Regions from separate parts of the Sorangium sp. So ce887 genome, predicted to be linked through region 2. Evidence: riboswitches for the same ligand, from Rfam matches in the RefSeq annotation. Region 2 holds a riboswitch; the other holds the start of a gene.

Region 1 (4,409 bases), 1.0 Mb from region 2:
AGCAGCGCGGTCTTGCCGGCGCCGTTGCCGCCGAGCACCGCCACGGACTCGCCCTCGGCGACGTCGAGGCGCACGTCGCGCAGCGCGGGCTCGGCGCCGCGGTAGCCGATCCGGGGGGCGCGCAGGGCGATGGCGCTCATCCCGCCTCCCCGGCGGCGACGCTGAGCCCGAGCGCCGCGAGGGCGGCGGCGGCGAACGCGAGGTTCGCGGCGGGCGCGCTCGCCCGGCGGTCGGCGACGGGGAGCTTTCCCTTGTAGCCGCGGAGCTGCATCGCGAGGGCGGCGTGCTCGGAGCGCTCCAGGGTCCGGAGCGCCACGACGCCCGCGACGGCGCCGGCCGAGCGCGCGGCGGCGCGCGGGTGCGCGAACCCGCCGCGGAGCGCGGCGGCGCTCCACGCGCCGTCGGCCGCGCGCTGGAGCACGCCGGCGAAGCGCCGCGCGAGCGCGAGCAGCTCGACAAGGGCCGCGGGCGCGCCGAGCCCGGCGAGCGCCGCCTCGATCTCGGCGGGGGCGGTGGCGCTGGCGAGCCACCGGAGCACCGCGGCCGCCGCGAGGACGCGCGCGGCGATGGTCGCGGCGCGGCCGGCCCCCTCGCGCGTGAGGGCGTCGAGCGGGAACGGCGCGCCCGCGAGGAGCGGCTCCCCCGGGGTGAGCGCGAGCGCGAGCGCGGCCGCGAGCCCCCCGACCCACGCGGCGGGCGCGAACGCGCGGAGGACGGCGCCCGCCGTCACGCCCTGGAGGCGGAGGGCCGCGCACGCGACGACGAGCAGCGCGGCCGGCGTCCAGGGCGAGCGCGCGCCCGCGGCGACGCAGCACGCGGCCACGGCGGCCCCGAGGCGGAGCCGGGGATCCACGTCGCGGAGCCGCGCGGGGAGATCAGTCGGCACGGAGCCCTTCGCCGCCGGGCTTGCCGGCGGGCTGACCGGCGCGCTCGACGAAGAGCACGCGCGAGAAGTAGCCCAGGGCGAAGCCGGAGAGGAGCCCCGCCCAGAGGAACGCGAAGAGCAGGAGATCGCCCTCGAAGCCCGCGAACAGCGGCCCCGTGTCGTGGCGCCCCGCGTCCTCGGCGACGCGGCGGATCACGGCCTCGTCGACCCCGTCCCAGGAGGCGTTGCCGCACGCGACGAGCCCGAGCGCGGCGGCGGCCGGGAGCGCGGCGGTGAGCCGGAGCGCGGCGGTGAGCCGGAGCGCGGCGGTGAGCCGGAGCGCCGCAGCGCGCGCGCGCCGTGCGAACGCGGGCAGCGCGCGCTGCGCGACCCGCCGCGTCACGACGCCCCCGCGGCGAGCGGGACGACCCGCAGCCGCTCCAGGATGTCGGGCCGCCTGGAGCGCAGGAAGACGAGGGCCCCCGCGGTCATGGCGCCCTCGAGGAGGCCGAGCGGCAGCTGGGTGGGGACGAAGGCGAGGGCGACGCCGGTGAACATGGACGTCACCGACCCTTCGCCAGCGAGCCCGAGCGCGAGCTCGAGCGCCGTGGTCGCGTACGTGGCCCAGTCCGAGGTCACGCCGGCCAGGAACCCCGCGACCCAGAGGCTCGCGCCGCAGCGCTGCGCGAGCCGGAAGGCGAGGTACCCGGTGAACGCGCCCGCGATGCCCATCGACGCGACGTCGGCGCCGAGCGTGGTGAGCCCGCCGTGCGCCAGGAAGAGGGCCTGGATGAGGAGCGCCACCACGGTGACGAGGACGGCCATCCAGGGGCCGATGAGCACCGCGGCGAGCCCGGTGCCGCACGGGTGGGAGCAGGTCCCGGCGGTCGGCACCGGCACGGGCATGCACGAGATCGCGAAGACGGCGGCGGCGACGAGGCCGACGAACGGCTTGTAGAAGACGTCCTGCCGGGTGCGCTGCCGGAGCAGGTGGAGGGCGATCGCGACGAAGGGCAGGGCGATCGCGTTCCAGACCGCGCACCAGCCGAGCGGCAGGACGCCTTCCGCGAGGTGCATGGCGGCCGCGGGCCGGGCCGCGAGGAGCGTCACCAGGAACACGCAGGCGATGGACACGGCACGGCCGTGGGGACCGATTTCGGCGCTCCGGGTGAGGTCCGCACCCGAACGCCACGAAGACGTGCGCAAGCTGCACCTCGTGGGGGGCTCGGGTAGGTCTCCCGGCTCATGGGTTCAGGGAGCTGTTCGAGCTCCCAGCGCTGCGTCCACCTTCCCAGGCCTGTTCATGAGGCCCAGTGGTCTTCGGAGGCAGCTCCCCACTCACGGTGGCGGTACCGCGCCGGTTTCGCACCGGCTTCCCTGTTATGCCCTGAGGGCACCCGAGGCGTAGATTGTCAGATGGAGCTCGGTAGTCCCGTTTCGCGCCCGGCGTCAAGGAGGTCGCGCCGCGATCACGAGGAGGCGCTCGTCTCGCGGCGGGTGTCTCGCGGCGGGTGTCTCGCGGCGCGCGTCTCACGCCGGACCGCGCTCGTGACGCGCCGGGCGTGCGAGCTCCCGCCTCGTGCCGTCCGGCCCGCTGCTGGCCGTCGAGCGCTCCGTTCGTCCGGACGTTCGGCGGGGCGGGGGTGCCCGCGCTGAATCGCGCCGCGCCCTCGCCGCATGACGAGCGGGCGGTCCGGCGCTGCCGCGGTGTGCCGTGCGCGGATGGCGCCGTCCTGTCGAGCCGACCGGCAGCTCCACGCGTGATCGCGCCCTGTGCAATGGGGGAATCGAAGAAGGAGAAGGTAAGGAGAAGGAGAAGGAGAAATTGACCGAGACGCACGAGGCAAAGCTTTCTCGAAAATGCTGCAAGCCTTGTGCTTCTGTAGTTAAAGTCTCTTTACTTGCTCACCTCAGGGTCGCTGCTGGCTCCGGCGTCCTCTCGGGGCGTGCGCCGCCCGTGCGCGCGGCGCAGGTGCTGGGCCCTCTCGGAGCGTGCACGCCCCGTGCGCGCGGCGCACGCCCCGGTGGCTTTCTCGCGGCAGTGTGCCTTGTTTGTCCTGGCTCTTTACTTGTGAGCAGGTGTTCCGTGCCTGGCTCCCTTCGTCGCGGCGTCCGCCGCGAGGGGGCGGCGGGCTCTCGTGTTCTCCTTTCCGAGAACGCGAAAATGGACTCCGCCGGAGGGTGTCTCCCGTGCACGGGTATGCCCGGCTCGAACGCGCATTCGCGGGAATGGGCGGCGTCTGCGCTGTGCGGTCATCTGGCTGTCCTCGTGCCGGGCGCAATCCGCTCACCCGCGTGCATGCCTTGCACTTTGTTATCGACAACCTGCTCTCGGATGCCACACTCTGATCACCGCATGCGCACCGGCGCGGTTCCCCCCCCGGCCCGGAGCGCGTGCGGGTTTTCTTGAGCACCGCGGCGGGCGTTCACGACGCCGCCGCGGTCCCCCTGCCGCGGTCATGTCTGGCCCCCCTCCAGCATGATGCGCGGTATTTTTTTGCCCTCTGGCGTGCGGCTCGGAAATTCACTTTCCGATGAACGCGGCCTGCGATTTCGCCAGGAAAGCTTTCATTCCGAGCTGCTGGTCGTCGCTGCCGAAGAGCGCGGCGAAGGCCTGGGCTTCCAGCTCGTTGGCGGCGGCGAGGTCGAGGCTTTCGCCGCGCAGGATGACGCGCTTGGCGGCGGCGACGGCGAGCGGCCCGCGCGAGGCGATCTTGAGGGCGGTGTCGCGGGCGCGCGCGAGGAGCTCGGTCGCCGGGAAGACGGCGTTGACGAGCCCGAACGAGAGCGCCTGCTCGGCGGTGATCATGTCGCCTGAGTAGATGAGCTCGCGTGCGCGTCCGGGCCCGACCCGTCGCAGCAGCCGCTGGGTGCCGCCGAACCCTGGGATGACGCCCAGGTTCACCTCGGGCTGGCCGAGCTTGGCGCCTTCCGCGGCGTAGATGAAGTCGCAGGCGAGGGCGAGCTCGCAGCCGCCCCCCAGCGCGAAGCCGTTGACCGCGGCGATCACGGGGAACGGGGCGGTCTCGATGAGGTCGCCGAGGCGGTGGCCTGCGTCGGCGAACCGCTTCGCGGCGATGCTGTTCATCGCGGCCATCTCGGCGATATCGGCGCCGGCGACGAACGCCTTGCCGGCGCCGGTCAGCACCGCCGCGCGGACCTCGTTGCCCTCGGCGGGCGCGAGCAGGTCGTGGAAGGCCGCGGTGAGCTCGCCGAGGACGGCGGGGTTCAGGGCGTTGAGCTTGTCGGGCCGCTGGATGGTCACGATGGCGACGTGGCCCGCGCGCTCGACGGCGACGAGCTGGAGCGTACCGCGAGCAGGGATCCCCGGCTGCTGTTCTTGAGCGGTCATGGGGTGGGGTTAGCAGCGCCCGGCGCCGGGGGGAAGCGCCTGCCTTGCGCCTCGGAAGGCGTCATTTCGTGCCTGCCTGGGCCTGCTATGCCGAGCCCGTGGCCGCTCCGACGAGCGGGCGATTTCCAGCGGAAGTCACGCGCCTGTTCCGGGACACGGAGGCGAGTCTGTGTTTCCGGCGGACTCAGCAAG
Region 2 (4,409 bases):
GCGAAGCCAACCGCGCTGAAAGCAGCGTCGTTCTCATCCCCGGGAGTCTACACCCGGGCGGGCAGGGGAGGGGCGCTCGCCGCCGGGCGCCCCCGGCCGATCACTCCACCGCCTGCGACTGCTCGATCGCGTCCTCGCGGCGCTCCCGGCGGTTGCACGCGAGCACCTTCTTGCGGACGCGCACCGCGTCGGGCGTGACCTCGACGAGCTCGTCGCCGTCGATCCACTCCATCGCCGTCTCGATCGTGAGCAGCCGCGGGCTGGCCAGGAGGACGTTCTCGTCCTTGCCGTGGTTGCGCACGTTGGAGAGCTTCTTCTCCTTGATCACGTTGACGTCGGTGTCGTTCGGCCGGTTGTGCTCGCCGATGATCATCCCCTCGTAGACCTCGACGCCGGGGACGATGAAGAACATCCCGCGCGGCTGGAGGTGGTGCAGCGCGTACGGGGTCGCCACGCCGATGCGATCGGCGACGATGGCGCCTGTCGGGCGGCGCATCATCGGGCCGCCCCAGGGCGACCAGCCGTCGAACATCGTGTTGAGCAGGCCCGTCCCGCGCGTCGCCGTCAGGAACTCGCCACGGAAGCCGATGAGCCCGCGCGACGGCACCCGGAACTCGAGGCGCGCGCGCCCGAAGCCGGGGTTCGTCATCTTCACCATCCGGCCGCGCCGGCCGCTGAGGCGCTCGGTCACGATGCCGACGTAGGTGTCCGGCGCGTCCACGACCACGAGCTCGACCGGCTCCATCACCTCGCCGTTGATCTCGCGCGTCACGACCTCGGGGTTCGAGAGCTGCATCTCGTACCCCTCGCGCCGCATCGTCTCCACCAGGATCGCGAGCTGGAGCTCGCCGCGGCCGAGCACCACGAACGTGTCGGGCACCTCGGTCGGCTCCACCCGGATGGCGAGGTTCTTCATCGCCTCGCGCTCGAGCCGCTCCTTCAGGTGACGGCTCGTCAGGTACTTCGACTGCTTGCTCTTGCCGGCGAACGTCGACGTGTTCACGCCGATCTTCATCTTGATCGTCGGCTCCTCGACCACGATCCGCGGCAGCGCCTCGGGGCTCGCCGGATCCGCGATCGTGTCGCCGATCGTGACCGCATCGAGCCCCGCGATGGCGATCACCTCGCCCGCGACGGCGCTCTCGACCGAGACCCGCTTCAGCCCCTCGTAGGCGTAGAGCATCTTCACGTAGCCGCGCGACTGCCCGTCCTCGCCGAGGAGCGCGACGTCGGCGCCGGACCGGGCGGTGCCCCGGACCACGCGGCCGACCGCGAGCCGGCCCACGTAGTCGTCGTGGGTCGTGTTGCAGACGATGACCTGGAGCGGCCCGTCAGGGTCGCCGGAGGGGCCGGGGACCCGCTCGAGGATGGTCTCGAAGAGCGGCACGAGGTCCGTGCCCTCGTGCTCGAGCTCGCGCTTGGCCTGGCCGAACTTCGCGACCGCGTAGAGCGTCGAGAAGTCCATCTGCCCGTCGCTCGCCTCGAGATCGCAGAAGAGGTCGAACACCTCGGAGAGCACCTCGTGGGCGCGCGCGTCGCTCCGGTCGATCTTGTTGATGACGACGATGATCGGGAAGCCGCGCTGGAGGCACTTCGAGAGCACGAACCGCGTCTGCGGCAGCGGGCCCTCGGCGGCGTCGACGAGGAGCAGCGCCCCGTCGGCCATCATCAGCGTGCGCTCGACCTCGCCGCCGAAGTCGGAGTGGCCGGGGGTGTCGACGATGTTGATCTTGACGCCGCGGTACCGGATGCTCGTGTTCTTCGCGAGGATCGTGATGCCGCGCTCCCGCTCGAGGTCGTTCGAGTCCATGACCCGCTCGGCCACGACCTCGTTTTCCCGGAAGGCGCCCGACTGGCGGAGCATGTGGTCGACGAGGGTCGTCTTCCCGTGGTCGACGTGGGCGACGATGGCGATGTTGCGGAGGTCATTACGCGGCATATATACAGCGGCGGCCGTTTAGCACGCGTTCCACGGAGGAGCGAGCCCATCCTCGCTAGAGCTCGAACGTTCGGACCGCGCGCGGCGCGAGACCTGCGAGCGGAGCGGGCGAGGTGAGCGGGAGCGATTGACAGCCGGAGGGGCGCTACCGTAGGGTGCGCCCGCGCTGGTGCCTGGGCGCCTGTCCAGGCTGAATAGGGAACCCGGTGAAATTCCGGGGCTGCCCCGCAGCGGTAAGCGAGAACGACCTCCCACGACAAGCACTGGCCCGCGAGGGCTGGGAAGCGGTGGACAGTAGGAAGCCGGCCCGGCCGGAGCGCTCGCGAGCCCGAAGACCTGCCAGCGCCCGGCGACGGGGAGACATCCGATGCCGGTTCGACCTGGGAGCCTCGAGGGAGGCGGTTAGGTCCGAGCCGGTGCATCTCTGCGCACGTCCCGGATCCCGAACCGCCCCCCGCGATGCCTTTCGGTCGCCCGTGGGGGCGAGAGGTCGGTCCAGCGCATCGCGCCGGATTCGCCTTTTCTTCCTCGCGGAGCTCGACACGAGCGGCCCGGCGCCGCTCCGCGCGATTGCAGCGAAGGAGGACACGAATGCTCCGCGAGACGGTCACGAACGGCCACGAACACCGCCATCCGCTCCGTTGGATCGCCGCACTGGCCCTCTTGCTGGCAACCGCGCGGCCGGCGCGCGCCGAGGTCGAGCCGCCGGAGGCACCCGCGGACGGGGGCGCGCTCGAGGTCACGGTGCAGGCGGAGAAGCCGGGCAGCGAGGCCGCCTCGCGCGTCTCGGTCGGGTACCGCGAGCTCGAGCTCAGGCCGAGGCTCCGGCCGGGCGACATCCTCGAGGCGGTCCCCGGGCTCTTCGCCGTGCAGCACGCCGGCGGCGGCAAGGCGAACCAGTATTTCCTGCGCGGCTTCGACGCGGACCACGGGACCGACGTCGCCTTCTTCGTCGACGGGGTGCCCGTCAACCTGGTCAGCCACGGCCACGGGCACGGCTTCACCGACCTCTACTTCATGATCCCGGAGCTCGTGACAGGGCTCGACGGCTACAAGGGGCCTTATTACGCGAGCATCGGCGATTTCGGCACGGCGGGCGCCGTCAACCTCCGCTTCGCCGAGAAGCTCGACGAGAGCACCGCGCAGCTCAGCGTGGGGCAGTACGGCATCCTGCGCGGCCTCGTGATCGCCTCGCCGGATCTCGGCGACGATTGGCGCGCGGTGGCCGCGGCGGAGGTCTACCGGAACGACGGGCCGTTCCTCAATCCGGAGCGGCTCGAGCGCTTCAACGTGTTCCTGAGGGCGACGCACGACCTCGGCGGCGCCGGGAAGGTCCAGATGACCTGGATGTCCTACGGGTCGACCTGGTCCGGCTCCGGCCAGATCCCGGCGCGCGCCGTGTGCGGCGAGGGCGAGCAGGGCGGCCTGAACCCCCCGCCCTCCGCCTTCGGACAGCCGTGCATCGATCATTTCGGCGCGGTCGATCCGACCGAGGGCGGGTCGACCGCGCGGCACATGGGGTCCGTCTCCCTCTCGACCGCGTGGCGGGACGCCGACCTGAGCGCGATGGCTTACCTCCTCAGCTATCGCTTCACGCTGTACTCGAACTTCACGTTCTTCAGCGAGGACCCCGTCCACGGCGATCAGATCGAGCAGAACGACGACCGCACCGTCGCAGGCGCCGATCTCCGGTTCCGCAAGCAGTTCGAGCTCGGGGGGGCGAGGTTCACGACCTCGCTCGGCGCGCAGCTCCGCGCGGACGGGATCGACAAGTCGCTCCACCACGACCAGGCGCGCGAGCGGCTCGAGGAGAGGGACCGGACCCACATCGACGAGGGCCAGATCGGCGTCTACGTCGAGCAGGACGCCCGGCTCCGGCGCTGGCTCCGCCTCGTGCTCGGCGCGCGCGGGCAGTGGATCGACGTCAACGTGGACGACCTGCGCGAGGACCTCCAGGCGACCGGGAACAGGTCGAGCGGCGCCCAGGGGCAGATGCAGCTCCTCCCGAAGCTCACGGCGATCGTCTCGCCGATCGACGGGGTCGATCTCTTCGCCCACTACGGGCGCGGCTTCCACTCGAACGACGCCCGGGGCGTGGTGCTGGCCCAGGGGGCGGCGACGCTGATCACCCCCGCGACGGGCTACGAGGTCGGCGCGCGGGTCGCGCCCGTGCGCGGGCTCTCGCTGAGCGCGGCCGGGTTCCTGCTCGATCTCGACTCCGAGCTGGTCTGGAGCGGCGACGCCGGCGTGACCGAGGCGTCGGGGCAGACGCGGCGCTACGGGGTCGAGATCGGCGCGCGTTACCGGCTCGGGAGCTGGCTCTTCGCCGACGTGGACGCGACCTTCACCCGCGCGCGCTTCCGCGTGAACGCCGGCAACGCGAGCGCGGTCGCCCTCGCGCCGACCCGGACGCTGACCGCGGGGGTCGGCGTCCGCCCGACGTTCGGCGCGTTCACGCCGTTCGCCGCCC

Evidence for each region. Region 2 has a riboswitch for cobalamin ahead of WMF36_RS05365 (TonB-dependent receptor). Riboswitches for the same ligand answer to the same signal wherever they lie in the genome.
Region 1: linked by a shared signal. The riboswitch ahead of WMF36_RS01675 (energy-coupling factor ABC transporter permease) and the one ahead of WMF36_RS05365 (TonB-dependent receptor) in region 2 are both predicted to bind cobalamin.

What each region holds. Positions count from the first base shown of each region.
Region 1 is NZ_CP150354.1:416,183-420,591, forward strand. It holds gene WMF36_RS01660 (energy-coupling factor ABC transporter ATP-binding protein) at 1-140, opposite strand, end outside; gene WMF36_RS01665 (CbiQ family ECF transporter T component) at 137-886, opposite strand; gene WMF36_RS01670 (hypothetical protein) at 876-1,268, opposite strand; gene WMF36_RS01675 (energy-coupling factor ABC transporter permease) at 1,265-1,999, opposite strand; cobalamin riboswitch at 2,077-2,281, opposite strand; gene WMF36_RS01680 (enoyl-CoA hydratase/isomerase family protein) at 3,390-4,217, opposite strand.
Region 2 is NZ_CP150354.1:1,431,762-1,436,170, forward strand. It holds gene WMF36_RS05355 (hypothetical protein) at 1-37, opposite strand, end outside; gene typA (translational GTPase TypA) at 101-1,939, opposite strand; cobalamin riboswitch at 2,103-2,285, shown strand; gene WMF36_RS05365 (TonB-dependent receptor) at 2,531-4,409, shown strand, end outside.